4 regions of the Solibacillus sp. FSL W7-1324 genome follow, and region 4 is predicted to be linked to each of the others. Evidence: riboswitches for the same ligand, from Rfam matches in the RefSeq annotation. Region 4 holds a riboswitch; each other region holds the start of a gene.
The links. A riboswitch is a leader RNA that binds a small molecule or an ion and turns the genes downstream of it on or off. The one in region 4 is predicted to bind cobalamin.
Positions count from the first base shown of each region.

Region 1 (7,699 bases), 1.3 Mb from region 4:
ATAGTTTAATTAGATGTATTACGATTTCTGAGCTGATAATGCGGACTCATAATCGTAGAGGATATCGTGTTTCAGTAGCTGAAACGTCATTTTCAGAAACTTATTGATACACGCCACAATCGCGACCTTGTGAGGTTTCCTCTGAGGTTGCGTTTTTAATTTATCATAATAATCGATGAGATGGTTATCGGTCTTTTTCCGAAGCGTAATCATCGTACAAATCATAAAAAATAAAATCTTTCGTAATTTTTTATTACCTCGTTTGTTGATTCGATCACGATATTGTGTATTACCTGACTGATAGCGCATGATATCAATACCGGCGTACGCATTGAGCTGTTTGGCATTTTCAAAGCGTCGAATATCGCCTAATTCACCAATTAATCGGCAGGCGGTCGTATCCCCAATACCTGGAATCGAACGGAATATGCGATATTCATTTCTTTCAGCTGACATACCGACCATTTGTTTAATAATAGCTTCCTTTTTTTCAACTAAATCCATAATACGAGCTGCGTAATCTCGAATTTGATCACATCGAATATCATTATCTTTCATGGCTGGATAACTATTTTGAGCAGCCTCCAATAATACTTCTGCTTTTGCCTCTGCACGTGCCAATGATAGCTTTTTACGTGTATTAGCCTTCAAACGATTTTTAATCACCGTTTTCGAATGTGCTAATAGAAGAGCTGGATGTGGAAACAATTGGACAATATTTAAGAATAGCGCTGAACTTGGTGTTATGAGTTTCTCTAATTCTGGAAAACTCAGATGTAAAAGGGCGTGCATTCGACTTTTTAGTGTAATAAACTCCTCATCAATTTCATCGTAATAACGCGTTAACGCACGCATTTGTTCATAATAATCATCCTGTACATAAGTTGACTCGCGTTCGCTTTTAAAATGTGTTTTGGCCAGCTCATGGGCATCAATGACATCCGTTTTATTACGGCGCATTGTAGCCATTTGTAAGTTCGCTTCAAGCGGATTCATCCGGCAATATGTATAGCCATAATCAATAAAAAACTTTTCAACGGGCTTTGAATAGACGCCTGTTGCTTCAAAGACGATTTCTGGCGCTACTCCATCTTGACGTGCGATTTCTTCCATCTGCTCATGTAACCGTTCAAAATCAGCACGTGTATGATTCAATTCACCTTCGAACTCGCATTGGCGATAGCCATCATAAATCACAAGGTTGCTTTTTCCTTTACTTATATCTAAAGCAATGACATGTTTCATTGTATTTTCTCCTTTTTAGCCAATCCTAGAAGTCTTCACATGACCTTATCGATTCCATTTTCTTATACACGATCTCTTTGGACCCAACATACTAAACTGATTCTAATAAGGGTGTGAAGTGGGCCTGTTTTTTATACGGACTCTGAAATGGTCCCTGGCACCTCTCGACCTTTCTTCACTTCTACTATAAAAAATAGTAGCACAAACCATGGCCTTGGTTTGTACTACTAATGTTAGTATGTTTTATGCGCAAGGTTGGGAGATTTTCCGTTATTATGATTACTGGTTTAAAGTCACGCTTCTCACTTTGCCAGGTGCTGTGATCGCGTTCCAACTAAAAAGGAAAAACTGGATTAGTGTTCTAGTTTTATCGGTCGCAACAGGTTATCTGGCATACGCGAGCATCAATTATTTCAGAGCGGCAATGGCAAATTTTCCAAATCATTTGCTCAGTGCTATATTTGCTCTTGGTCTTGCCATTTTCTTTGTTTTTGTATTATTAGATAAGAAAAAACATCGCATCGTGGCGCTCTCGTTTATAATTGTAGTTCTTATTGTGTCTGTTTTCTTAACGAGACTAGACAATACGTGGGAAATTATACTTGATGAGGGAAGCTGGACTTATACGCTGGAGGATGAGTTTGTTGTCGAGTTAGAAATTAAAGACGGAAACCATGCCACGTTGACGGCAAAGCAGGATGGTCATACATTCATCCGTTTTGAAAATAGTGAGGGTACGGAGGTAAACTATTATGTCACGGTAAGCAACGGCAGCATTTGGATTAATCTGCTTGACGAAAGCTAACTGCTTTACTATAGGCTACTCGTACAAAGTTACTGTCCAATCGAGTAAAGGGGCGCGATTCTGTAATAAGAATCAGCGCCCTTTTTAGATAGTGGGTATTATTGATCAACACATTTTTTATCATTGAAACATTAAAGAAGTCTTAGAACGAGAGCCCCTAATCCCACACTTATTATATCAATAAAATACCCATTTATTTTTTAAAATGTGCTACTTTATAAAGTGTTAATTAAGAGAGGGTAAACCAATAATGGGTTCGCAATTTTTTCGTGCCGGTTTTTATATTGGTTGGATGTGCGCGGAGAGTTTACAAAGCTGTGGAGAGAGAAGCAGAGTTTTTACTTATTTATTACACCCGGTTGCAACTGGATTCCATACTACCTAGACTTAGGGGAATATGTTAGGATAGTAAAATAATGGATTTATGGTTGTGGGAGGGGTGTTATGGATCACGGAAATCCAAAGATGATTTCTATAAGTCTTAGCTTAATCATATCCCAAATTATGTGCGCAGGTTTCTTACTTAAAAATATACAGCTTTTTATTAATGAGCCGTCATTCGTTGCTAAATGGCTTTCCGGAATTTCTTTTATCCTATTTTTGTTTTTATTCATCGTAAATTTAATAGCGATTTTAAAGTTGGGGAAAATTAATGAATCAAAATCAACTTTCTAAAGTGAGGGATTGGCATGATTGGATGGATAATGAGTGGCTTATTGTGGGTATTTTTGATTATGAAAATTTATAAAAACAAAGAGATTTTTAAACAGCTTTCAAAAAAAGAGTGGCTACAAGGGGGCGTCGGATTTTTAATAGCATGGGCTGTAGCTGTATTCATAATTATTGGTGGTTCCAATATAACGGATATGATTCAAATAACTTGGTTAAATAAAGTATCGGAAATTATATTGATTTTGCTAGGATTGGCTTTGGCAGGCTACATTATGAATAAAACGTTGCCGGAAAAATTAAGAGAATTTTATTCGTGATATCCAAAGAAACGGAGGGATTGCAAATGGATGAAATCATCGGGTATTCAGCAGTTGGGATCATTATTGCAGGTTTACTTTATGCTTTATTAAAACAAATTAAAGATACAAAGCATAGCGGAAACGATGTGGGCAGTCCGCTGTTTCGTAAACAAGTGACAAGAAAAAACAATGTGATGACAGCTGCGTTATTTGGAATTCTCGTGTTTTTTACATTAAATATCGTGAGCGGTTTAAATATCGCTTCAACTAGATTAAACAGCTTCACTGGCCTCGGAACAATGATTAGTTTTTTGGTTTACCTTTATGCAAAGTTCGTAATGAAACCACAGCAGGTCGAGCAGTGTAGGAAGTTATATAATTAAGCTTAGTAGGAGAGTGCTGCGATGAGAAAACGCTTTTCAAATTTAGACGGAAATGATCGGCTCGGTACTTTTAAAGATGTCCTGAAATGGCAGCGCTCAAAGCAAAAGAAAGTCGTCGATTACGAAGTACCTCAGTGTGAAGAAAAGCAGATTGCCTTTTTACAAAGTAATCGCTCGGAGCAGTCTGTTACTTGGATTGGCCATTCGACATTTTTGATTCAAAAAGAAGGACTTAATATTTTAACGGACCCGGTTTGGGCATATTGGATGGGTATTGCAAAACGGTTAACCGAGCCGGGGTTGCGGTTGGATGAATTACCGGACATTGATATCGTACTTATTTCGCATGCGCATTACGATCACCTGCACATACCGACATTAAAATCGTTGAAGAAACGAAATCCGAATGTATTGTTTCTCATTCCGGAAGGGCTCGGTTATTTGATGAAACGCCATAAATTGCAAAACTTTATCGAGCTTTCTTGGTACGATATGCATGAAGCGGGCGTGCTTGAAATTCATTTCGTTCCCTCTCAGCATTGGACAAGACGCATGCTTTGGGATACGAACACATCGCATTGGGGCGGCTTCGTATTGCAAACGGCATCGGATGCGCAAAGTATTTATTACGCCGGAGATAGCGGGTATTTTAGGGGCTTCAAAGAAATCGGCGAACGCTTTAACATTCATACAGCATTAATGCCGATTGGTGCATACGAGCCGGAATGGTTTATGCATGCCTCCCACGTAACACCGGAAGAAGCGATTCAGGCATTCTGTGATGTAGGAGCGCAAGTGTTCATCCCGATGCATTACGGTGCGTATATGCTGGCAGATGATACACCAAAGGAAGCGATTGACCGGCTGCATGATCATTGGCAGCAGGCGGAATTGGAAAATGTGGAGCTGAAAACGCTGGCGATTGGGGAGACGTATAAAAGCTGCATGCAAGCACCCCTTGACGAAAATACATGTTCAAAGTAAAGTAATGTTAAATTCATCAAGCATTAGGTGCCCGTTAAGGGAGAATAGGGAATAAAGTGAAAAGCTTTAGCGTAATCCCAACACTGTATAGAGGAGTTGCATAGCAAAACCCACTGGATTTACATCTGGGAAGGGGCTATGAAATCGTGAATCTGAGCCAGGAGACCTGCCTAATACGCTTACTGTTTATAGACACTGGATATGTCTGTAGTTTATTTGTTATCGAATAAACTGCAGGCTATTTTTATTGTCAAAAATTCATTCAGTTGGGGGAAACGAAACATGCAATTATTACAGAAAACGATTGAACAAATTCAAGGAATCGACCGACAAATGGAAGAAAAAGCACGCAAGTACATAGACTCTTTAGCAAAACCGCCGCAAAGTTTAGGGAAGCTCGAATCGCTTGCCTTGCAGATCGCCACAATCACGGGTGATCTTGCTCCGGAAATTGATAACAAAGCGATGATTGTCATGGCTGCAGATCACGGCGTGTATGAGGAAGGGGTTACGCCAAACCCGCAAAGTACAACGGTTTTCCAAACACTTTCATTTCCGAAAGGGACGACAGGGATGTGCACGATTGCGAAAATTACGAATGCAAACGTCATCCCGGTGGATATCGGTGTAAAAGAAGATTTACCTCAAGATGCTGGGGTAATCATTAAAAAGGTCAAATATGGGACAGACAATATGGCGAAAGGACCCGCGATGACGCGTGAAGAAGCGATTCAAGCGATTGAAGTGGGGATTGAAGTCGCAACAGAAGCAATCCAAAACGGTGTCAATCTCATCGGTACCGGTGAAATGGGTATCGGCAATACGACACCGAGTGCTGCGGTGCTTTCGGTACTTCATGGCTGTGATCCACTGGAGGTTACGGGCTTCGGAGCTGGTGTTGGAGCTGGCGGTATCGAGTATAAAGCCGAAGTTATTCGAAAAGCGATTGCGATGAATGAGCCGAATGCGGAGGATCCGATTGATGTTGTAGCAAAAGTAGGGGGACTGGAAATCTGCGGGATGGCGGGAATCTTCCTGGCAGCTGCCGCAAAACGTGTGCCGGTCGTAGTCGATGGGTATATATCGACGGTATCGGCATTGATCGCCTATAAATTGAACCCGAATGTGAAAGCGTATTTGATTCCTTCGCATTTATCGGAAGAGCCAGGTGCAAAAATTGCGGCCGTGCTTTTAGGACTGGAGCCGATGCTGCATATGAATATGCGACTTGGTGAAGGGTCCGGAGCTGCACTGGCATTCCCGATTCTTGACGCGGCTTGTTCGATGATTACGAATATGGTCACGTTGGAAGAAGCAGCGGCACTTTTAGTAGCCAAGTAGAAAAGATTTTCAAGAAATTCATAAAATAAATTTTAAGAAACAGGCTACATTAAAAGTAACAACTACTTTTGATGGGGCCTTTTTCTATGAATAAAGGACTGACAGAAAATAAGTACAATTTTTCAGTCTATTCCATTTGTTTTACCAGTAAAATACCAATAAGCGGAACTTTATCGTTTCTTCTGGTAAAGACAGTAACGATAAAGAAAAGCCCTGAACACAACGCGTAAATGTAATGTGCAATGATAACATTACAGGTAGGGAATGAATCTGATTTAATTTTACAGAAAATTCAGTGAAATTCAAGCGATTGTCCTGTCAAAACCCTTTACTCTGTAATATCCTATATTAACTAAATGTAAAAACATCTCCGAACTGTTAATAATCGCTAAAAAAGTGCTTATTTAATCGGTCTTGGAATAAAGTAACCGGTAAATAGGGTAAGGAAGGGTAAGACCAATAAAGAGGAGAGGCGGGAGGGGCATTAAAGGGAACGGGGTGATCACTATTTCTCCGTATGTGAAAGGTCGTTTTTGAATATATTCGAGAAAAGGATGAAGATAATATGAATCAAATTTTTAAAAAAGATGAGTTTATTATTATTCCTTTTTATAAAGGGCGAAAGCAGGAGTATATGGTCGTCAATACGAAGAAGGAATTTAAAAATGGACATACGCACTTGAAGTCATTTAAGATGGCCAAGTATTTGATCAATCTTGCGCGATGCCAAAAAATTAATTCCGGGTTAAGACCATATTTATTAACAAGCCTTACAAGAATATCAGCAGATCGTGAATATATTCAGAAATTGGAAGAGCTTCTAGCCGTGAAAAGAAGTAAAGGTTCCAAAGCGTCTTATTACAATAAAGCCATTTAATTTGTACCTAAGTATGGACAATAAAAATATAGACCGCTTTTTCAAGAAATTGAAAGAGCGGTTTTTTGCATGGAGCTCCTAATTTAAGAGCGCCCATATGGAACTAAATCATTTTAAGTAATGCTTCTTCACCAATCATACCTTCTTCAATGCCGCATGCTCTTGCCTCGTATGTGATGGATTCCAGTGGAGCTTTAAGTAAGTCATCGATCGTTCGAACCCCAACTGCACGCCCGGCAATGATTTTCCGATCAGCCAATTTTTCATTCAACAGTCCGACATCGAGTGCACCACACATAATATACCCACGCTCATTCGAAATAGTCAGCAATGTTGTTTTAGGCAAATTAACCGTTACAGCAGTAAATAAATGACCTTGAAGATCAATCGTTTCCGTATAGACGATAACCTTCTCCCCCTTTCATATAAATCATATGAAACAATTGAAAAATGGTACTTGTTTTCGGGGAAATTGTGGGGGATGTTTTGAAATTTAGATGGGGAGGCTTAAGATTGGATTGAAAAACCTTTAATTTTCAAAGCTCTCCGCCAAACTCCCATGTTAAACTAATAAAAAACCACATCCAAAAGGAGGTCCTCCGATGCTAACCCGCCTAAAACAATCACTTACTTTCCGTCTTCTTATCACAATCAGTGGGATCGTTTTTACGATTTGTGTGATGTTTTTATTGTTGATCAATCATTATTTGGATGAATCGGTTCTGGAAGAGATGGGAGAAAAGGCGTTGTCGAGTGCGTACTTGATTGCGGATCGGCCGGACGTCGTCGCTGCATTTTCTGCAGAAGATCCGACATCCATTCTTCAGCCGATTGCAGAACATATCCGTGTCCAGACCGGTGCGAATTTCGTCGTCATCGGAAATGAGCAGGGAATCCGCTACACCCATCCGAACCCTGAAAAGATTGGTCTGTCGATGGTCGGCGGGGATAATGATTCGGCGCTTATAAACAAAGAGTCCATTGTTTCTGTTACGACCGGTTCACTTGGGGAATCGATCCGCGGGAAAGTTCCGGTCCTCGTTGACGGCAATGTAGTCGGGGTAGTTTCGGTCGGATTTTTAACAAAAGATAT
Region 1 covers NZ_JBBOYH010000001.1:2,878,605-2,886,303, reverse strand. Annotated here, with positions in the region: gene MKY71_RS14370 (IS110 family transposase) at 19-1,245, opposite strand; gene MKY71_RS14365 (hypothetical protein) at 1,460-2,050, shown strand; gene MKY71_RS14360 (hypothetical protein) at 2,740-3,039, shown strand; gene MKY71_RS14355 (4-aminobutyrate aminotransferase) at 3,066-3,404, shown strand; gene MKY71_RS14350 (MBL fold metallo-hydrolase) at 3,426-4,388, shown strand; cobalamin riboswitch at 4,399-4,576, shown strand; gene cobT (nicotinate-nucleotide--dimethylbenzimidazole phosphoribosyltransferase) at 4,671-5,729, shown strand; gene MKY71_RS14340 (hypothetical protein) at 6,295-6,606, shown strand; gene MKY71_RS14335 (YunC family protein) at 6,710-7,012, opposite strand; gene MKY71_RS14330 (sensor histidine kinase) at 7,209-7,699, shown strand, end outside.
Region 1: linked by a shared signal. The riboswitch ahead of cobT (nicotinate-nucleotide--dimethylbenzimidazole phosphoribosyltransferase) and the one ahead of cobJ (precorrin-3B C(17)-methyltransferase) in region 4 are both predicted to bind cobalamin.

Region 2 (7,699 bases), 980 kb from region 4:
ATCATGAAATCATTCGTAAGCTGAACAGCCGAGAATGTCAAAATGAGACCTGTTATACCAAATTTCATTCCGATTACATAAGGACGTGTACGATGGATGAACGGTGTTTGTTTAAAATGATTGATAAATGGCCAATAAATTAAAAGTGTAAACGTAAATAATATAGAGAAGTAAGATAATATTTCGATTAACATAATAAGCTCCTTTATCCACTAATCATTACAGTTTTGAACGAAAATTACTATAAAAATAGAGGAATCAAATAAAAATCGTTCAAATCAAGTTGATTGAACGAGTAAGCGCAAAATTAAGTTCATTGTTGCTTAAAGATAGTTACTTATCCTATAATAAAAAGGTTATAGAAATATATGTATAGGAGCTGACTGCTATGGCGAACGAGCGCGGGAAAACAGTCAAAATCAAACTAGTTTCCTCCATCATTCCAACCGAGGGCGAGCTTGAACAATATGAAATGTGGCTTGAAGGCAGTTGTATAGAAAAAGGGAACAGTCATTATTTGCGCTATGAGGAAGTTCAAGAGGATATGCAAATTCAAACGACGATCAAGCTTAATGAATCAAATTCGTTTATTATGCGAAAAGGCGGAGTGAATATGCGTTTGCCTTTAAATCCGGACTTACGCGAGAATGGACATTATGAAAGTCAATTCGGCTCATTACCTCTTGTTACAGATACACACCAGTTAGCCATTGAAGTAGTACAAAGCGAAAAAGTGTCAGGGCAATTTAAAACGCAATATGACCTTATCATAAGTGGCAATTCTGTTGGCCATTACAAATTAGACATTGAATTTACGGAGGTATAACGATGAACGCAGTAGAACAATTACAGCAGTCGATTAAAACGGCGTTAAAAGCGGCAATCGATCAAGCAGGCCTAGTAGAAGCGGGCACAGAAATCAACATTCATTTAGAAACACCAAAAGATAAAGCAAATGGTGACTTCGCAACAAATATCGCGATGCAATTAACTAAACTGGCAAAGAAACCGCCACGTGCAATTGCAGAAGCAATTTTAGAACATTTAACGACTGAAGGCACAGACATCGAGAAAATCGAAATTGCCGGACCAGGTTTCATGAATATTACTGTTCGTAAAGACTTCCTGGCAAGTGTTGTTACAGCGACTTTTGAACAAGGTGAAAACTATGGTCGTTCAACTGCAGGTGCAGGAGAAAAAGTACAGGTCGAGTTCGTTTCAGCTAACCCGACTGGTGACTTGCATTTAGGCCATGCGCGCGGTGCATCTGTAGGTGATTCATTATGTAATGTATTGGATTTTGCTGGTTTTGATGTATCACGTGAATATTATATTAATGATGCCGGTAACCAAATTAATAACTTGGCGTATTCTTTGGAAGCACGTTATAAGCAAGCATTAGGAATGGATGCGGAAATGCCGGAAGACGGATACCACGGTCCTGATATTATCGGTATCGCAAGTAAGCTGGCTGAAGAATTCGGTGCTACAATTTTGGACAAGTCTGATGAAGAACGCTTTAAATTTTTCCGTGAGCACGGCTTGAAACTGGAATTGGCAAAACTGCAAAATGACCTTAAAAACTTCCGTGTTGAATTTGATGTTTGGTATTCAGAAACATCTTTATATGAAAACGGCAAAATTGATGTAGCATTAGACAAATTAAAAGCAAATGGTCATGTATTCGATGAAGAAGGCGCGACTTGGTTCCGTTCAACAACATTCGGTGATGATAAAGACCGCGTATTAATTAAAAATGATGGTTCTTACACATATTTAACTCCGGATATTGCTTACCATGAAGATAAATTACGTCGTGGCTTTGATAAGCTGATCAATATTTGGGGTGCTGACCACCACGGCTATATTCCACGTATGAAAGCGGCGATCGAAGCACTTGGCTATGACCGCGGTACATTGGAAGTAGATATTATCCAGATGGTTCAGCTTTATAAAAACGGCGAGAAATTCAAGATGAGTAAACGTACAGGTAATGCTGTAACGATGCGTGAATTAGTGGAAGAAGTAGGCTTGGATGCTGTACGTTATTTCTTCGTTAAAACAGCAGGGGATTCACATATGGACTTCGATTTAGACTTAGCGGTATCACAATCGAACGAAAACCCGGTTTATTACGCACAGTATGCACATGCACGTATTTCATCAATTTTACGTGCTGCAAACGAGCAAGGGTTCGAAGCATCATTGGAAAACCTGAACTTGTTAGTAGCAGAAAAAGAAGAAGATGTGCTTAAAAAAGTAGGCGCATTCCCGCAAATCGTGGCAGATGCAGCGAAACACCGCACACCACACCGTATCGCAAACTATATTCAAGACTTGGCAGCTGCATTCCATAGTTTCTACAATGCAGAAAAAGTATTGAACCCGGATAACAAAGAGCTGACAGAAGCTCGTTTAGCATTAATCACAGCAGTAAAAACAACATTAGCGAATGCACTGAAACTAATCGGCGTAAGCGCACCAGAAAAAATGTAATATACTATTTCAAGCACTCTATTTCGTATAGGGTGCTTTTTTGAGGTGTTTCCACTTTACGAGCGATTTGTTCTACTTACGGGGGTGAAAGTTCTCCTTTAATATCGTAACACTCTACATTGCTGTAAAAATGTTCTACTTTCTACCGCAAACCTTCCACTTTCCCAACGCCAATCATTCATTTTCTAAAACAGTAAATTGAATCTAATCCCTATAAAGGAACTGGGGATATCTATTGACTTGTAATTTTCCGAAACGTACTATTAAATTTAACTTCTATAATACAGGACAATAAATATGAGGTGGTGCTTTTCATGAGCAAGGAACTATTTATACAAACCGACAAGCAGCAACAATGGCTGAAAAAGCTTGAAACTATATCAGAGAGCGTGAAAGAACATGCTCGGCAAACAGATGAACAAGCGACATTTCCATTTGAAAATTTCCGGAAGCTGAGAGAAATCGGCTATACAAAAATAACATTGCCACAGGAATATGGCGGAGATGGATTCACAGTGTATGATGCGCTGCTACTGCAGGAAACTTTGGCGAGCTATTGCGGAAGCACGGGGCTGGCTGTTTCATGGACCATTCAAAATGTGGGCGAGATTTTTGAAAATCGTTACTGGGATAAACAAAAGCTCGACTGGTTTGGCGAACAGATCGCAAATGGCGCGACAGTTAATCGTGCGGTAAGTGAGTTTGCAATGGGAAGCCCTGTGCGAGGAGGACGTCCGGGAACTTCCGCAAAACGAGATGGTGATTCCTATGTAATTAATGGACGTAAAAACTATACGAGCGGTGCACCAGACCTCGATTATTTTTTAGTATCGGCATGGATTGAAGATGAAGGCCAGTTAGGATTTTTCCTTGTTCCGAAAACGTCTGAAGGGGTATCGGTCGAAAATACATGGGATGTAGCATCAATGCGCGGTACGGGAAGCGATGATTTAGTGCTCGATAATGTACGTGTTGATCAAACAAACTTGGTGGAAATCCCGAACTATTCAACCGGATTTAAGCTGAACGGCTGGCTGCTGCTCATCCCGGCGACTTATTTAGGGATTGCGCAGGCAGCACGCGATTACGCGGTAGACTTTGCGAACAGTCACTCTCCGAACAGTATTCAAGGAACAATTGCGCAGCTGCCAAATGTGCAATCACTGATTGGGGAAATGGATTTGGCGTTGACGAAAGCACGCTTTACAATTTACGGTGTCGCAGGGCTTTATAATGATCCGATTAAAAAGGCGACATTAGTGAATGAAATCAATATTGCAAAACATGTAGTGACAAATACAGCAATCGAAGTGGTTGATAAAGCGATGCGTCTAGTTGGGGCGAAAAGCCTGCAAAGATCCAACCCGCTTCAACGCTATTACCGTGATGTACGCGCAGGTTTGCACAATCCGCCAATGGATGATATTACAATTAAACGCTTAGCTGAAACGGCAATTGAAAGAAACTTGAAAGAGAAAAAATAAACAGTTCTATTATCTGCGACTTCTACAAATTTAAACGAATTGTCTGAAATTTTAACGAATGAGCATACTTTTTTCAAAATATCCGCTATAATAGAGCTATTAATTATATATGGACGATAAAGGTTCTTACTCGATAATGAATTGAGTAAGGAGTAAAAGGGAAATCGGTTCAAATCCGATGCGGTCCCGCCACTGTAATTGCTAGTTGAGAGCAATATGCCACTGAAAAACTTTCGGGAAGGCGCTCTTCAACGTTTATGCATAAGCCAGGAGACCTGCCTTTATAATGCCCTAAATTAAACCTACGAGGATAGGATGTGGCGGATAAATTCTTTTTGTTGAATTTTATTTGCATGCGTAAAGCTTCCTTCGTTTCTAGTAGGGAGCTTTTTATTTTTGTAGAAAATTATACAACGAGATCTCAGGAGGTTTTTATTTTGAAAAAATGGCAACTGCTTTCTTCCGCAGCATTACTGACAGTAACATTGACTGCATGTAATTCGGAAAAAGCAACGGATGAACAAACGGCAAACGATATGGCGGAAGTAACAGAAAAAGCACAATACCCGATAACGTTAACAGATGCTTTGGACAAAGAAATTACACTTGAAAAAGCACCGCAACGTATCATTACATTAACTCCATCGAATACGGAAATATTATTCGGCTTAGGATTAAATGATGAAATTATCGCTGTAAACGACAATGATACATATCCTGAAGAAGCATTGACAAAAGAATCGGTTGGCGGCATGGAGTTCAATTTAGAACAGATAATCGGTCTGCAACCGGATTTAGTTTTAGCACATGAATCCGGAATGTACAGCTTCAATGAACAGGCAATTGCGCAGCTTGAATCAGTAGGTATTCCTGTATATGTTGTAAAAGATGCAAAAACATTTGAAGAAACGTACGAAACGATTGAACAGATCGGGCAGCTGACAAATAAAGAACAAGAAGCAAAAGAAATGATTTCCTCCATCAAAGAAGGAATCGAAGAAATTGAAGTGAAAGTAGCAGACCTGGAAGAAAAATCTGTGTTCATCGTAGTCGGAACAGACCCGGATCTTTATGCAGCAGGTGAAGAGACATTTATCAGTGAAATGCTGGACGTGTTAAACGTAGAAAATGCTGTCCCGGAACTAGGTTGGCCGATGTACAGCTCTGAACAATTTGTAAACAGCAATCCGGATGTCATTTTAGTGACGTATGAAAGCGATATGGCGGCAATCGAGAAAAATGATGCGTATGCCGAAATGGATGCAGTGAAAAACGGCAATGTGAAGTTAGTCGATGGCGATACGACAAGCCGACAAGGTCCTCGTATTGTGGAAGGCATTGAATCGATAGGTGCGGCGATTTATCCAGAGGTATTTAATGAATAAAAAATATTCAATCGCCTATGTACTATCGATTGGATTGCTTTTAAGCAGTATATGGATCGGCATTTCATTCGGATCGGTAAATATCCCGTTTTCAACACTTTGGGATAAAACGACTGATCCGGTTGCATACAGTATTTTGTGGAAAATCCGAATGCCCCGTGTCATTTTAGCCGCATTAATCGGAGCATCATTAGCAATAGCCGGAGCCGCATTTCAAGGGTTACTTAAAAACCCTTTGGCAGATCCGTATACATTGGGGATTTCATCTGGTGCCTCGGTAGGTGCGGTTATGACCATCTTTTTAGGGATTTCCATACCAGTGCTCGGTGTTTTTACATTGCCTGTATTCAGTATGGCTGGAGCCGCGTGTACGATGATCATTGTCCTGACGTTTGCAAGATTAGTTGACCGTTCGATGAAAATGGAAACACTGATTTTAACGGGGATTATTTTCAGCTCATTTTTAGGTTCCTGCATTTCCTTAATGGTCGCACTTACTGGTGAACAGCTTCGGGAAATCATCGGCTGGCTTTTAGGCAGTGTTTCGATGCGGGGATGGCCATATGTCCAGATGGTGCTGCCGTTTATGTCGATCGGTACGGCGCTAATTTGGCTGACTCGCCGTGAACTGAATGCGATGATTTACGGGGAAGAGCGTGCCCAATATTTAGGTGTAAATGTGAAGCGCAGCAAATATATGATTTTGGCGGGCGGTTCCATTTTAACAGGAGCAGCAGTTGCGGCATCCGGCACAATCGGATTTGTCGGGTTAGTCGTACCGCATATGATTCGACTGCTGATTGGAGCAGATCATCGACATTTATTGACATTGTCGTTTTTGAACGGTGCAAGCCTGCTCGTCATTTGTGACCTAGTATCGCGTACAATTATTGCTCCGATCGAACTGCCGATTGGTGTTATTACTTCCTTTATTGGCGCGCCTGTCTTCGCTTATATTTTCTTCAAGCAACGTAGAAAGGTTGTTGCATAATGTTAAAAGTAAATAATTTATCTGGTGGTTACGACGGCAAAACGATTATAAAAAATGTGACGTTTCACGTGGAAAAAGGGAGAATTCTCGGGATTCTTGGTCCGAACGGCAGCGGTAAATCGACATTACTGAAAATGATCAGCGGTGTAATGAAGCCTGAAACAGGTGACATTTTTATCGAAGAAAAACCGCTTAAAAGCTATGATAATAAGCAATTGGCGAAAAAGATGGCCGTTCTGCCTCAATTAAATGCAAGTGCATTTACAAACAGTGTATATGATGCGGTTTCATTAGGGCGTTACCCCCACCAAAGCGGTTTCTTTTCTTCCTGGACTGAAGAAGACGAAAAGACAGTCCAACTGGCAATGGAAAGTACAGGTGTGTCGCAGTATAAAAATCAGTACTTGGAGTTTTTATCGGGAGGCGAGCAGCAACGGGTATTTATTGCCCAGGCACTTGCACAAAATTCGGAGCTGCTTCTACTGGATGAACCGACAAACCATTTGGATATTGCCCATCAAAAACAGATACTTGATATGATTCGTATGCAAGTTGAGATGCAAGGGCTGACGGTAGTCTCGATTTTCCATGATATTAACCTGGCCTCGCTTTATTGTGATGAACTCCTGCTGTTGGAAAATGGTGAAGTACGGGCATTTGGCGAGCCGCATGAAGTAGTGTTGCAAGAACAGATTGCCGATGTGTATCAGGCACGGATTGCAACATATCCTCACCCCGAGCTGCCGAAACCGCAAATTACGATGCTGCCAACGAATGAAATGGAACGAAAAGCAGCGACAATCGAGATGGACCAGTTTCATATAACAGAAGACTATATCGAATATCAGGCCAAGGCACCGCTGAAAGTAATTTCTTCTGCTGTGCATAATGCCGGCATAGGCTGGTACGATACATTACTTAATCGTTCCATTGCTCCGGAATACGATATTTATAATGTAAAAGAGGAAACGGAGCAGTTTTTAAAATCGCGTAAGTTTTCTCCAACGAATACGGTCGTTATGCTGACCGCAGTGGAAACAAGCTGCGGAGTCATACGGTACTTCGTGAAAGATGATACAGAAATTCTTGTTATGGTAACGGCAGGGGTAGGTAACAGTGTTGATGTTACGAAAACATATTTACGGGAAGATGAGCCGCATATCGGTACGATTAATACATGGGTCATCATTAATGGTAAACTGACAGATGAAGCGTTTATTCAGGCGATGATTACGGCAACTGAAGCCAAAACGAAAGCAATGGCAGATCAGCAAATTAAAGATTCCGTGACAAATACAATTGCAACTAGTACCGCAACCGACAGTCTACTGATAGCCGCAACC
Region 2 covers NZ_JBBOYH010000001.1:551,688-559,386, forward strand. Annotated here, with positions in the region: gene MKY71_RS02735 (GGDEF domain-containing protein) at 1-194, opposite strand, end outside; gene MKY71_RS02740 (DUF1934 domain-containing protein) at 389-826, shown strand; gene argS (arginine--tRNA ligase) at 829-2,496, shown strand; gene MKY71_RS02750 (acyl-CoA dehydrogenase family protein) at 2,811-3,980, shown strand; cobalamin riboswitch at 4,084-4,277, shown strand; gene MKY71_RS02755 (ABC transporter substrate-binding protein) at 4,418-5,365, shown strand; gene MKY71_RS02760 (FecCD family ABC transporter permease) at 5,358-6,356, shown strand; gene MKY71_RS02765 (adenosylcobinamide amidohydrolase) at 6,356-7,699, shown strand, end outside.
Region 2: linked by a shared signal. The riboswitch ahead of MKY71_RS02755 (ABC transporter substrate-binding protein) and the one ahead of cobJ (precorrin-3B C(17)-methyltransferase) in region 4 are both predicted to bind cobalamin.

Region 3 (7,699 bases), 330 kb from region 4:
CAGTGAATTCCAGCCGGCATTAATTGATGCTCTGCGCGAATAATAACAAAATGAAAACATACTTTGCATAAATTTGATGCAAAGTATGTTTTTTTGCGTTTTTTATGACATAATTTGTTATAATAAGTTAACTGTAAATTAGCAAAATTCAAAAGGAGGAATCAGTTGATGAAAAAAATATTCCAGCTTGTCATTTTATTTGCACTCTTCTTTTCATTGCCTATTCAAAGTTTCGCATCGGTCAATAGTGCGGTAACGACACATTTAGGGAAAAGTAATGCAGCGGTGACGATACGGGACGCGGAGAGCGGTAAAGTTGTCTATTCGCAAAACGGGGACAAGCTGATGCGCCCGGCTTCGAATATGAAATTAGTATCCGGTGCTGCAGCATTGTCGATTTTAGGTGAGGACTACCGTTTTAAAACGGATTTATATATCGACGGCATTATCGTCAACGATACGTTAAATGGAAATGTGTACATAAAAGGCAGTGGGGATCCGACATTGAAAAAAGATGACTTTTTGGAGTTTGCCAAAGTATTGAAACGCAATGGTATTCGTACAATCAATGGTCACTTAATCGGTGATGATACCGCATTTTCCGGCAGTACATTACCACCGGGTGTTCTAAAATCGGATGAGACGTATTACTTCGGCGCGCGTACTTCTGCGATTACGATGTCCCAAAACAATGACTTTGATGCGAGTACCGTTATTATTACTGCAAAGCCCGGTAAAGTCGGTGCGAAACCGAGCTATTCGATTGAACCGAATTTAAGCGGGATGGTCATTTCCAATCAAGCGAAAACAGTTGGTAAAGGAAGTCGTAATACGATCACGATCAAGCGTGCCTACAACACAAACCGCATCATTATTTCCGGCAATCTTCCACAAGGCAGCAGCAAAAAGGAATGGGTAACATTGCAGGGCCCATCGAAAAATACGATGCAGGCAATTAAACAGACACTGCAAGGGACAGGTTTAAAATTCGTGAACAGTTCGAAAGTAGAATTAGGGAAAGTTCCGAAAAAAGCAACATTGCTTTATACAAATGAGTCACGTACGCTGGCAGCCATTTTCCCGGCATTTATGAAGCTGAGCAATAACAGTATTGCCGATATTCTAGTCAAAGCGATGGGCAGGGAAGAACTTGGCGAAGGCAGTACAACTAAAGGTGTCACATTACTGAAGAAGTACAGTGCATCATTGAATATTCCTGTAAACAACTGGCGTTTTGCTGATGGCTCAGGACTTTCGAATTCAAATCGTGTAACATCAAACGGTCTTTCACAGCTTCTTTACAAAGTTCAAAAAGAACCGTATTTCGATACATTTTTTGATTCGTTGCCAGTCGCCGGCAATAAAGAGCGCATGATCGGCGGAACATTAAAAAGCCGTTTAACAAGCAGTGCTTTGCAAAATAGAATTTATGCAAAAACAGGCTATATTCCGAATGTATACACGTTATCAGGATATATGAAAGGTCAAAGCGGAAAGCAATATATTTTCTCGATTTTACTTGAAAACAAATCGAATGGCACTGTATATATTGATCGAGCAATGGCAGCGCTTATAAAAAATCTATAGAGATAGAGGGGAAAACTGATGGAGAAATTACTATTAACAGGATTTGAACCGTTTTTATCAAACCCGATCAACCCAACAATGGAAGTCGTGCAGGCTTTGAACGGAAAATCAATCGGTCAGTTTGAAGTTGTTGGTCATGTATTATCTGTGGACTTTGCAAAAGCACCGGAACAGTTTATGGCACTTGTCGAAGAAGTAAAGCCGACGATAATTGTTTCATTAGGGTTAGCTGCAGGGATCACGAAAATTTCCCCGGAACGCGTTGCATTGAATGTAAAGGACGGGGAAAAGGACAATGCGGGAAATGCATTTGAAGATGCACCGATTAAAGAAGATGGAGATGTTGCCTACTTATCGACATTACCGATTCGTAAAATTGTCAACCGCTTAAATTCTGCAGGTTATCCGACAGCTATATCCAATTCTGCAGGAACATATTTATGCAATAATGTGATGTATGAAGGCTTGTACTATGCTGCAAAGAATGAGGCGATTCAAGCTGCAGGATTCATCCACATCCCTGCATCATTCGAGCTGGCGATCGAGCACGGCAAAATTCCAGGCTGGTCAATGCGAGATTTGACAGCAGCCATTGAACTGGCCCTCGAAGTATGTGTTGAAAACGTGGAGCTTGCGGAGAAAGTATAATAATTTAAATAAATGCACATGTATGAAAAAATCAGCCGGGATACGGCTGATTTTTTTAAATAGAAATATTATCGCAATTCAACAGCGGAAAACTACAACCCGACGAGCTTCATCAATTTTTTATAGCGCTTATCTCCAAGGAGCTTATGGATTTTTTGTAGCACTTCTTTTGGAATGCCGGTAAGCGCCCAGCCAATATTGGCATGCTTCAAAATCTTTTGCATCTTCTGAACTTCTTCGAGACTCAATTCAAGCCCCTGCTCTCTTGCAAATTCCTGTAGCTGGCTGTCATTCATTCCTTTTAAGTTATCAAACCATTGTAGCATTTGAATTGTCTTCATCCTTTCAAGTTGATCCCGCATTAACGGGTAGTAAGACTCCCGCCTCTAGATTTAAGCAGGGCGAAAAGGATAGGCGGGAAGTAAACTACCCGTAAAAGCCCGATTGGTTAAACTAACAATCAGTAGGGGATGGAAAAAATACCCACTGATTGAAGTTTAACTTTATTTCCTTTACATGAACAAAAAACTGCATTATACTAACATGATGTAAATCGTAATGATTTTGAATTAGAAAGAAGCGAACGAAATGAAAAAACCATTGATTGAATTGAAAGATGTCTCCTTTCAATATGAATACACACAAGCATTGAAAAATATTTCGCTACGTGTCAATGAAGGCGATTTTTTGGCGTTAATCGGTCAAAACGGTTCCGGAAAATCGACACTTTTGAAATTAATTTTAGGACTGTTAAAGCCCATGTCAGGGGAAATTAAATTATTTGGCGAACAAGCAAACCATTTTAAACACCGTGAATGGATCGGCTATGTTTCGCAAAAATCCAATGCCTTTAACTCGGGGTTTCCTGCAACGGTCGAGGAAGTCGTGAAAAGCGGTTTATCGCAAAAGGTTGGACTCTTTAAACGCTATCCAAAAGATGCGGACTTTTTAGTAAAAGGTGCTTTAAAAGATGTCGGCATGGAAAAATTTCTGAAACGGAATATTGGCCAGCTTTCCGGAGGGCAGCAGCAGCGTGTTTTCATCGCACGTGCTTTAGTGGCCGATCCGAAGCTCCTTATTTTGGATGAACCGACAGTCGGTATCGACCGCGAAAATGTGCAGGCATTCTATGATATGCTCGCACATTTAAATAAGCATCACAATATGACAATGATTTTAGTTACACATGATGTGGACACGGTTTCGGATCGTGTCAGTCATGTCGCATGTTTAAATCAGTCGATCCATTTCCACGGATACAAAAATGATTTTGATACGATTTCGGAAGAACAGATTGCTAGCTGGAACGGCCACTCTGTTCGAAAGATACATTAAGAGGAGCAGGCCGTTATGATAGAAGCTATATTAAACTATGAATTTTTACAAAATGCCTTTTTCTCAGGGCTTGTTATTGGCGTAATTGCACCACTATTAGGTGTATTCATCGTAGTAAGACGTTTATCGCTCATTGCGGATGCGCTTTCGCATGTCACACTTGCGGGGATTGCAGGAAGTCTGTACTTGAGTCAATCATTTGCAGCGCTGGCATTGCTGAATCCGATTTATTTAGGGATTATCGCATCGGTGAGCGGTTCGGTTTTAATTGAACGTCTACGCAGACTTTATAAACATTATGAAGAGCTTGCAATACCGATTATCATGTCCGGCGGTATCGGTGTTAGTGCGATTTTAATTTCACTTGCAAGCGGATTTAATACAGATTTAATGAGCTATTTATTCGGCTCCGTTTCTGCTGTATCACGCCAGGATTTATATGTTGTACTGGCAATTGCAGTCGTTGTCGTTTTATTTTTAATTCTGTTTTTCAAAGAACTTTTCGTACTATCGTTCGATGAGGAATATGCAAAAGCGAGCGGTTTACCGGCGAAATGGATTCATTTGTTATTTATGATTGTTGTGGCACTCGTAATCGCAGCAAGTATGCGTATTGTCGGTATTCTGCTTGTTTCAAGCTTAATGACATTACCGGTAGCTGCAGCGATGCGATTAGCTCGCGGCTTTAAAGAAGCGATTATTTTAGCGATTGTATTTGGAGAATTGGCTGTAGTGATCGGACTTGTTTCTGCCTTTTACCTGAATTTGGCACCGGGTGGAACAATTGTTGTTACATCCATTTTGATTTTGCTGTTAGTAATTTTAATTAAAAAACTTGTATTGAAATTTTCAATCAAAACGGAAGGGGAAGAAGTACTGTGAATGCTGAGCGCGCGTGGGAAATATTAAAGGATAATGGCTATAAAAAGACGGATAAACGAGAGTTGATTTTGGGTATGTTTGCAGCTACAGACAAATATTTGACTGCCCGTGATTTGCTGTCAGTATTGAAAAAAGATTTCCCTGGGATGAGTTTCGATACAATTTATCGTAATTTAGCTACTTTTGTGGAGCTTGATATTTTAGAAGAAACAGAATTGAACGGTGAGCGAAATTTCCGTATGCATTGCGAGTCGGATCATCATCACCACCATTTTATTTGCCGTGATTGCGGGAATGTAAAGGAACTGTCTGTTTGCCCGATGGAAATGCTCGGTGAAAAACTGCCGGGTTATGCTGTTGAAGCCCATAAATTTGAAATTTACGGTAAATGTCCGGAATGTTTATCGTAAACGGAAAAATTTTATTTGCATAATTTTATTATTATGCTAAAGTGATTAAGACAAATTGAATAAATTTGCAGGAAAAAGATGCATTATGCATAAATGGGAATTCGGTGCAAATCCGAAGCTATATCCGTAACTGTAAGCGTAGATGAAAATAAGTGTGATACCACTGCTAATATAGCGGGAAGGTACTTATGAGTAAAGGGAAACGCAGAGCCAGGAGACCAATCTTTTTCTTATCGTAACATCCCTCTTCGGAATTAAAGAGAATGTACGGCAGTCACGGATCGAATGAGCATTATTGTGCCCTTTTTTGATTTTTGAAGCCATCCATTTTCTTGGGTGGCTTTTTTTCGTACCCTTGATAATTTCGGTGAGGCACTACTTGAAGTGAGGAGAATTTTTATGAAAAAGGATATTCGTTTTTCCTGCTATCCGTTTATGCGGGAAAAATCAAGCTGTGTCGATTATGAAATCCGTACCGATTCTTTAACAACACGAATTGGTACAGTATTTCCGACATTAGTTGATGATGCATCCGGACATGTCGTTTTGAAGGACTTAAGGATGATTCAACCGTTAGCCTATCATGCGAATGGTTCGGTCCGCGGCAAATTGGCCATTACATCTGAGGATCTGCAATGGCTCAGTGATCGATACGATTATTATGTAGGTGAAGTCAGAGAGTCGATTCAGCAGTTTGTACTGCCACAAGGAATCGAAAGTGCCGCAAGACTGCATATTTGCCGCAGTGAGGCGAAAAAGTCTTACAGGGCATTACATAAAGTGAGCGAAGAACGGGAAGTGGATGAAATTCTGTTTGATTTTCTTGGATTGCTTGCCAATGTATTTTTTGTCATGGCAGTGTATATGAATCAGCAGCATCAGCAAAAGGAAATACCATTCATCTCAAAATCTTATCCAACGAAAAAGAAAAAAGGAGTTATGACTAATGAAATTTAACTACAAATGGGTCGTTGCATTAGCAGCAACATTATTACTGGCAGCATGCGGGTCTGATGAGGAAAAATCAAAAAAAGAGGAGCAAGCAGCATCCGAAAATGAAGGAACTCCGTATACAGTTACAGATGACCGGGGAGTTGAAGTGACCTTCGATGAAGTACCGGAAACGATTATTTCCCTTCAGCCAAGCAATACAGAAATTTTGTTTGAACTGGGAGTCGGTGATCAAATTATCGGTGCCACAGAATTTGATACATATCCGGAAGAAGCACAAAAGATTGAACGTGTGTCGACCTCTACTGTCATAAACGCAGAACGTATTCTGGAATTAGATCCGGATGTCGTCGTTGCTTATACAATCGGAGAGGAAGCTCAAATTACCCAATTGGAAGATGCGGGTCTTAAAGTATTTGTAATCGCTTCGGCCGCGACATTTGATGATGTGTATTCGGACATTATCCAGTTGTCTGAAGTAATGGGGGTCGAACATAAGGGAGAAGAAATTGTAGCCGACATTAAATCACAAATCAAAACAGTACAGGAAAAAACAGCGGCAATTAGCACAAAGAAAAAAGCCTATTATGAAGTGTCACCAGCACCGGATTTATGGACTACCGGCAACAGTACATTCCAGCAGGAAATAATGGACCACGCCAATGTGGAAAATATTTTTGCGGATCAGTCGAGCTGGATCAGCGTAGCGGAAGAAGATGTTATTACGCGAAATCCTGAAATCATTATTACGCCAGCAACGTATATGGATAATGCAGTTGATGAGATACTTGGACGTACAGGCTGGAATAAAATACAGGCGGTAACAGATCAGGCAGTTTATTTAGTCGATGGAGATGTTATGTCCCGTCCTGGACCGCGTATTGGTGAAGCGGTAGAAATTATGGCACAATCAGTATACCCGGAACTATTTAAATAAGTATAAAATAGAAGGGCATGCCTTAGTCTGGGCATGTTCTTTTTACATATAAGGATGAGGGGGGAGACGATTGATTTTTATTACCGGTGGTGTACGCAGCGGCAAAAGTGCCTTTGCAGAGAAATATGCGAGGGAGTTAGGTGAGGAAAAGACATTCTACTATGTGGCGACAGGTGTATCTTTTGATGATGAAATGAAAAAACGCATTATCCGCCATCAGCAGGACCGTGAAAATCAAAATATCGACTGGACTACAGTGGAAATGCAAGTGAAGGTTCCGGAAGCAATTGGGCAACTCTCAAACAATGCAGTAGTACTGTTTGAATGTGTGACAACATGGCTTTCGAATGTGCTGTATACATATGAACAAAAAAATGAAAATAGCGATTATATCGATAATTGTATCGGATCATTGCAAAAGCAATTGCTAACTTGGCGGAAGCAAGGTGCTACAATTATAGTTGTATCAAATGAAGTGCTGGATGAACTGCCTTCACAATATGAGGAAGTAAATTTATATCGTAAATTGCTGGGAGAGCTTCATCAATGGATTGTCCAAAATAGTGATGAAGCGTATGAAGTACAATTTCAGCTTGTACAGCGGTGGAAGTAAGGAGGAAGCAGGTTGAAAAATAGCTGGAGCGGTTTTTTATTGGCGTGGCAGTTTTTTTCGGCAGTGCCGGTAAAAAAACAGCTGGATATGAATGCCAAGTCTGTTACATGGATGTACGGATTTTTGCCGATTGTCGGATTGCTGATCGGTGCCATAATTAGTAGTGGTGTATTGATTCTAACTCGCTATAGTGAGATTTCGGAGCTGCTGTTGGCGATATTGATTGTTATCGGATTGATTGTCCTAACGGGTGGGCTGCATTTGGACGGATGGATCGATATGAGCGATGCGTTCTTTTCCTATGGAGAAAAGGAGAAACGGCTGGAAATACTGGAT
Region 3 covers NZ_JBBOYH010000001.1:1,199,628-1,207,326, forward strand. Annotated here, with positions in the region: gene MKY71_RS05680 (deoxyribonuclease IV) at 1-43, shown strand, start outside; gene dacB (D-alanyl-D-alanine carboxypeptidase/D-alanyl-D-alanine endopeptidase) at 169-1,587, shown strand; gene MKY71_RS05690 (pyroglutamyl-peptidase I) at 1,606-2,235, shown strand; gene MKY71_RS05695 (isopropylmalate synthase) at 2,328-2,561, opposite strand; gene MKY71_RS05700 (metal ABC transporter ATP-binding protein) at 2,824-3,570, shown strand; gene MKY71_RS05705 (metal ABC transporter permease) at 3,586-4,452, shown strand; gene MKY71_RS05710 (Fur family transcriptional regulator) at 4,449-4,862, shown strand; cobalamin riboswitch at 4,922-5,103, shown strand; gene MKY71_RS05715 (hypothetical protein) at 5,262-5,819, shown strand; gene MKY71_RS05720 (ABC transporter substrate-binding protein) at 5,809-6,750, shown strand; gene MKY71_RS05725 (bifunctional adenosylcobinamide kinase/adenosylcobinamide-phosphate guanylyltransferase) at 6,821-7,363, shown strand; gene cobS (adenosylcobinamide-GDP ribazoletransferase) at 7,376-7,699, shown strand, end outside.
Region 3: linked by a shared signal. The riboswitch ahead of MKY71_RS05715 (hypothetical protein) and the one ahead of cobJ (precorrin-3B C(17)-methyltransferase) in region 4 are both predicted to bind cobalamin.

Region 4 (7,699 bases):
CATATTTGCCATTGTTATTTGCCTCCTAATTTTTCAAACACTTTCTCGAATGAAGTGCATACATTTTCATATTGGATTTTTGGTCTTTTAATTAAAATAACGGGAATCCCAAGCTCTAAAGCCGCCTCCATCTTCTCGTCGACCGATCCCACTTTTCCGCTTTCCTTTGTAATAATGAGCGTTGTGCTGAATTGCTCGTAAAGCGCTTTATTCAATGCTTTAGAAAACGGTCCTTGAATTGCGATAATATCGCGCTGTTTCACACCAAGTGCATCGCATTTATCCATATTCTCTTTATTTGGCAGCATCCGGCATACGAGACGAATATTTTCGTTCTGTATTAATTGCTCTGTAAAAACGGCAAGCGTTTTACTGCCTGTCGTCAACATAACTGTTCCTGAATGTGCGGATGCAACAATTGCCGCTTCTTTATATGTTTCCACTTCCGTCACGAGCGGATTTACATAGCTCTGCTGAGGACGTTCATATCGGATATAGGGAATACCCGTTAAATCTGCAGCAGCCATCGCTGTTTTTGAAGCCTCTTCTGCATACGGATGACTTGCATCCACAACCGTTGTTACGTGTCGTTCTTCGATCAGTTCCTTCATTTGCTGCTCATTTAAACGGCCGACATGATACGGAACTTTCGCTTCCTGTAGACTTGCAGCAGCAGAATCCGTAACAACAGTCGCTACCAAATCATAGCCAGCTTTCATTAACTGAACCGCCAGCTCTCTTGCATCACTTGTTCCTGCTAGAAATAAAATCATCAGTTCACCTAATCTCCACAAGGGGCTTCTTCCACTTTAATTTTGCATGACATGTCGACATAATTGAAATTCAGAATTTTCTTCACACGTTTGAAATATTTGAAGAAACGTTCATTCGGATGCGCATGTTCTTTATAGTCCGCAACAATGTCTGTTAGTAAAGGAATCAGTTTTTCCGGATCGATTCCTTCTAAAACAGGTTGTGCGGCATGAGCTGTTCGTCCTACTGGCTTGGAACCGATAAACAAATCGAACTTTTTCTTGCGGTATACAATACCGATATCATCAAAAACCGCGCGATAACATGCCATACCACATCCATTAAAACCGACGTGCAGCTCTTTCGGCATTTTAATGCCACCGAGCGTTTCCATGATCTGTTCGGCATATGGAATGGATTCCGCTTTTTCCCCGTAACAGAAATCACACGCCTTGACGATTACTACGTCACCGACCGGTTGAACGAGTAAACCTGTTTGTTCCACTGTTTTGACCAGTTTTTCAGGCGAATCGGTCGGTACCTTCAGTACAAGACGGTGGTCAGGCGTATACTCCATCGTACCTCTTTCTCCGACAACCTCTGCCAATGTAATCATTTGATGGGGTGTAATCATTTTATTGGCAACACCCGGTGATACAGCAAACTCAAAGATGGATTCCACCTGTTGCTGCACTAAAAAAGGGTTTTCTTCAACTTTTACAGCAGATGTTTCTTTATGTACGAGCGTTAGTGCTTCATTTGCCAGCTGTAATGCATTTGCTTTAATATCCGCTGCTGGTTCAACTGTTTTTTTCTCGATTGCTACAATTTTTTCATACCCGGTCTTCGATTCACCCGTTTCCTGATCCAATGCCCATGGTTCCGCTTCTTTTTTCAATCGCTGGTGCGGTTTTAACAGCTGTTTTTCATCACCTAATGTATATTTTCGCTGATAGCCGCGCGGTGTAATGATTTTATTGTCATAGTAAAATGTTGAAGAGTTCCCCACGACGACCGTTGTCAGCATTCCGATATCATGTTCCAGCATCTCTGCCAATGTTGTTAACACAATATCCTGTGTATCCCGGTAAGCAGCTTTTACTAGTCCAACAGGTGTAGCAGGAGAACGATACTTCAGCAAAATACGCTGTGCTTCAACAATTTGTCTTGTGCGTCTGCCGGATTTCGGATTGTAGAACGCAACGACAAAGTCTGCCATTGCAGCTGCCTCAATCCGTTTTTCGATGACCGTCCACGGTGTTAAGTGGTCACTTAAACTAATTGTGCAAGAATCATGCATAACAGGAGCGCCTAGTAAACTTGCACAGGAGTTAATCGCAGATATTCCCGGAACTACTTCCACTTCAATGCCTTCTTTTGCAGTCCAGCCCTTTTCGATTAATACTTCGTATACGAGCCCTGCCATTCCGTATACACCCGCATCCCCACTGGAAATAACAGCAACTATATGACCGGCTTCAGCCTGTTTTACAGCTTCCTGGGCACGCGATACTTCCTCTGTCATTCCTGTACTGACAATGGTTTTCGCCGTCACTAAATGCTCGATCAGTTCCACATACGTCTTATAGCCCATAATATGGTCACTTTGCTGTAGAGCATCGACTGCGCGTTTTGTTATATGCTCCCGATCTCCAGGACCAAACCCTACAACAAAGATTTTTCCTTTTTGCATGTTAACACCCTCCATTTAATAAATAAAAAATGCCCGTACCTCTCGTCAGAAAGAGGTACGGGCATGTGAAATTAATACTTAAAAAGTATATAAAAACACAAAAACAATTACTTGTTTCGCCTATACTTTTCCCTCCGAAAAGTAAGTATCGTTTAAATAAGCAGGTTTCCTGGCTTAAGCTTCGTTTTACTTTCACATCTTCCCATCATTACGACAGTGATTTATTGTGATTTCATCAGCTATTACAGTAGCGGGGGCTGCATTAGTCTTTCACTAATTTCCCTTTTACCTTACAAAATTCTGTAAGCACTTATTTAAATTGCAAATTATTAAATTATTATAAAAATAAAAATAACATAGTCTTTTAAAAAATGATAGGGTAATAATTATCTCAGCAAGCTTTTTTTGCATAAATGAAGTATTTATTATTCGTCTATTAGGTGTTTTGTACATAAATTTACTATCTAACTAATCAAAGATTGTTTAATTTCAATTATTCGCTTTATCATTTACCTGTCTCTCGTTCATTTAGCTTTTTGACATTTGCTACGGCATTTTCAATAGATGCCACCGCAATAATGTTAATATTAAGCTGTTCATCATTTTTTACTTTCTTCGCCTCTTCTTCATTTTCCACAGGTAAAAGAATATGAGAAAAACCGCTTTGTTCAGCAATCAAAGTTTTCGCTTTTATCGAACCTATTTCCTTCACATTTCCTTTACTATCAATCGCTCCTGTTACGGCAACCGGAACATTATTGTTGACTTCACCTTTTTCAATAAGGGCGCTTAACACAGCGGCAAGTCCCGCACTGTCACCTTCTATATCTTCTCTTTCTAAAAATTGATTAATAGCAGAAGAGTTTTCTGGTAAATAAGCAATGACGTTTTCCTTCATCGTTTCAAAATGTTTCTCCGCGGGACGTACATAACTTAGTAATTCTACGTTTTTCGAACGGTACCGGATTTCATTCGTGACAACTTCCGCATCCAAAACTTTTTTATTCGTTGAAGATTCTATAGTATGAATTAAATATCCCAAATCTGTTATATATGGGGCCTCAAAAACATCCACTGCCAGTACATTAACACCTGAATCTTCCACTATTTCAAAAGGCTCGTTATATGAGACAAGGAAATAAGTATACTTTTCATAATCGATCAGTCGGCTTTCAAATATAGTTAATAGAGATAGTATATAAAATATCCCTAAAAAAGCAGCTTTCAACTTCTTTTCGTTCCGGTAAAGAAAAAAACCGGAAATCGAAATACCTAAGCCGACTATAATTAAAATAATAAATAGATAACCGTTAATCTTATCAAAATAATAAGCGAGCAAACCTGATATGTATAAAACGAATGGCAGTACTATTAAAGAAATGCGTTTCAATTTTTCAGCTCCTTAAACTAAAGTGGGAGTTCCATGAATAATCCAATCGGCTGTTTGTGTACATTTGGCTGATTTTAATAAATGTCTTAATAATGCCGCCTCGAATTGCTTCACGTTCCATTCATACCGGTATTTCTTATGCCAATCTTCTACTTCTACATAATGCAATCCTTTTAACCACTTCAACAGTTGCTCATCTGTCAGTCCCTTATCCAGTAATGCATCAATGACCGGTAACATGCGTTCTTCTTCCTCATCGATTAAAGCGTATTCAGTATGAAGGCAGCTTTTCAAACTTTGTAATGCACTCCATAATGAATGCGTATCAACCATTAGCGGATGTCTAATTGCTTCTGCTAATAAGTCACTTCCATGTGCGACCGCATGTGCCCAGCCTTTCGTATTGTCGAACCCCCGGTAATCTTTCTCAAGAAAAAGATATTGGATACTTTGGTCAATGGCCTCAACAACGAGTTCCTCTGGCAATATTCTTTTTTCACGATCTAACCCTAAAATAAGGGTGATAACAAGTGATGAAAACGATCTTGTAAATACATCATCAGAAGGTTCGCTCTGAGTAATATTCAAGTAAAGGTGCTCATTATCCAAACATGTTTTTACTAGCACAATTAATTGTTCATCAGTAAATTTCCCATTCAGAATTAATTCACAAAATCCCCGATAAATTAAGTTATCCCGTAAATAGCCATCCGTATTACCGATATTGTTTAACATGAACTCCATTAATTCGTTTAGATTGATTAAATCCACATCAATCGATTTATTTACTACTCCCTCTAGGACTTCTTTCATCACTAATAGCTCCCTTTTCATTGCTCCATTTCAAAAAGTTCTTTTAAAGGCTCAGGAATTTTCGCAACTTTTTTCTTTCCCAAATTGAAAAAGCATCCTGATTGCTTTCCGGTACAATGTGTTTGCTTCTCCGTTGCAATTTCCAACTCCATTTCCCAACTTGATTGCCCTATTTTAACCATCCAGCACCGTCCGACCGGTTGATCGAATATTGTTAAAGGTGCTTTGTATTCAACCTCCGTTTTCATCAAAATCGGAGAAATTTGCATTTTCATCATATCCGCCAACGGATAATGTTCATTTAAAAAAGCCATACGTAAATCCTCAAACCATCTGACATACACAATATTACTGACAATGCCCATCGCATCAATATCATAGGCGTTTATTTGAATCGGTTGCTCTGCTACTAATTTCCGCATAACGTTTATCCCCCTTATTTTCTTCATAACGGACCATTGTCCAAAATCCGATGTCTTCAAATCCGATCCGCTTATAAATTCGTCCTGCTGCCGGGTTATCATAAAACAGACAAATTGACTTACCTTCAGCGAGCAGGTCTTGGCAAAGCTTTAACATGCAATGTGTCGCATATCCTTTTTTCCCATACCCTGGTCTAGTTCCAACACCCACAATCATCGCGGACTGTGAATTTTCCGCTGTTGTTGATGCGGAAGACACCATTACACCTTGTTCATCACGAATAATATAAGTGCGCCCTGTTTTAAACTTTTCCGCGCGTTCTCTTCCTTCAACACTGAATGTCCCCGTAGAAAATTCCGGAATCGATTGGAGCATTTCAATATTTTCTTCATACTCACTAGGCTGTAAATACGTCACATTTGAAAAATCCAATTCAGCAGTCGGAACAGTCAATTCTGTACATTTTGCATAATACGTTTCACTGTCCCGACGAATATCGCGGTCAATCCATTTTTTTAATGGCGTGACTAAGTGCTGGAGTCCCGATATTTCAATGCGCCCTGGATTTCCGCTGATTATTTTGGCAAATCCTTCGACATCATAATTCACTTCACTATACGGGATGTAGTTCTGATCATAGCGCAGTAAGATAGCAATCAGCCGATCACCGTCAAATTGTCCCCATAAATCCTGGATATCGGATTCCATGCCATACGCTTCAATATCACCGATGATAAATAAATTTTCTGCTGGTTTTTTATGTACAAGTGCCATTGTAATTTCCAAGTCTTCGTTTGTTAATTTTCGAATCATTTTGCTTGCCTCCTATAAAGTACGTTTACGCGCTTTTACGATAAAAGTTGTTGGAAAGTGGCTTGCTTTATGTAGAGAATAATATTTTTCTGAATACGGAATTTCTTCACCTTTTAAATGCGATGGCGTATCACTTTCAATAATTTCTACAAGTTCAAAGCCTGCTTTTATAAGGGCATTTATAAATGTCGCCATTTTATATTTCGGTATTTGCATTGGCGCATCTTCCCCTTTAAATGACGTTGTTTCAATATAACCTTCCCGCTGATAGGAATCCGTTAAAATAAACTGATGATCACGGCATTTGATTTGATTGTAAAAAGGATGTTCCCAACTGAAAACGAACTCGCCGCCTTCTTTTAAGTAGTTGTGAATTAACTTGAATGTTGCCGGAAGATCACTTGACCAGCCAATCGCATAAATGGAATACACTAAATCAAAATAATTTTTCGGTAAACCGATCTCTTTTTCCATTGGAGCCGTAAATAAATTGGCCTCGATGCCTTGTAACGTTTTCTGCGCAAGTGCTCTTTGTGCCTCCGAAAAATCGACACCCCAAAGTTCCTTTGCACCATTGTTGTTCATATATAAAAGAGAATGGCCGCTTCCAAATCCAACTTCCAAGACCGCTTTCCCGGCAATCTGTCCGATTAAATTCAGTTCCTCTTCTGTTTGGGCTAAAGGTCCATAGCTTGGCAATGCATCTCCTCCCGCAAAATGCTTCGCTACAATGTCCCAGCTTTTTTTATTGTTTTCGATAATTGAATTCAAAAAAGTCATCCCTTTCCGCAACGATATTTATCACGAGAAATCTATACTAGATGTCCCAATTAAACCACTTTATTCCATATGTTACAATCCGGCAATTTTTCTAATTTGTTTTCGATAGGGTGCGTTTCAACCTTTACGATTGGATATATATTGAGTTTACAAAGTTTATAAATGTTCCCAATTGAAGTGTAAATTACCTATTCCTCATATGGTATGAAACTCTTTTCTCGGCACATTCTAATGTCAGAAGGAGGCGATAACAAATGGCAAACAACAACAGCTCAAACAAATTACGTGTACCTGGTGCACAACAAGCAGTTGACCAAATGAAGTACGAAATTGCACAAGAGTTTGGTGTTCAATTAGGACCAGATGCATCAGCTCGTGCTAACGGCTCTGTAGGTGGCGAAATTACGAAACGCCTAGTTCAAATGGCAGAGCAGCAATTACGCGGAAATTCAAATCAACAATAATTAATGAGAAGGAAGCGCTACATAATTTGTAGCGTTTTCTTTTCATTTTGGCTCTTCATCAAGATTACATACAAAGACAAACCAAAATTAAATGAAACTTTTTACTGCTTCCCTCCGTACAAGACAGTAATAACAATTTAAGGAAATTTGGTTACGCTTAGCTGTGGTTTACAAAGGAGGAAAGGTCATTTATGAATATTTATGGTTGGATCGGTTTAGGCGGGATTATTTTCTTCACTTTAATCCCCTTATTGGATAAGAAACATAGAACACGTGAAGAAGTTCAGAAAGCGATTGTGACGGTCGCGATAATAGTTGGAATTATTATTGCCGTTTTAGTTTTCAATATAAATTTCCTCATTGCTTTCCTATTTGGTGTTCTGGCTATGATCTTGACGGAACGAAAAACTTATACAAAAAAGCGATTAACCATTTACGGAGTCATTTTTTTAATTACAGGAATTGCAGCATATGCTCTACTTAGAGATAACCCCAATTATATTATCCAACATTTAAAAGAAAATCCGGAATCCAGCTCTTTTTATTTTGCTGAAAACGGCGAACCTCTCA
Region 4 covers NZ_JBBOYH010000001.1:1,530,289-1,537,987, reverse strand. Annotated here, with positions in the region: gene MKY71_RS07380 (precorrin-8X methylmutase) at 1-12, opposite strand, end outside; gene cobK (precorrin-6A reductase) at 15-773, opposite strand; gene cobJ (precorrin-3B C(17)-methyltransferase) at 782-2,446, opposite strand; cobalamin riboswitch at 2,589-2,775, opposite strand; gene MKY71_RS07365 (S16 family serine protease) at 2,952-3,836, opposite strand; gene MKY71_RS07360 (DUF2785 domain-containing protein) at 3,849-4,649, opposite strand; gene MKY71_RS07355 (acyl-CoA thioesterase) at 4,667-5,071, opposite strand; gene MKY71_RS07350 (GNAT family N-acetyltransferase) at 5,025-5,885, opposite strand; gene MKY71_RS07345 (class I SAM-dependent methyltransferase) at 5,898-6,665, opposite strand; gene MKY71_RS07340 (alpha/beta-type small acid-soluble spore protein) at 6,920-7,129, shown strand; gene MKY71_RS07335 (serine hydrolase) at 7,321-7,699, shown strand, end outside.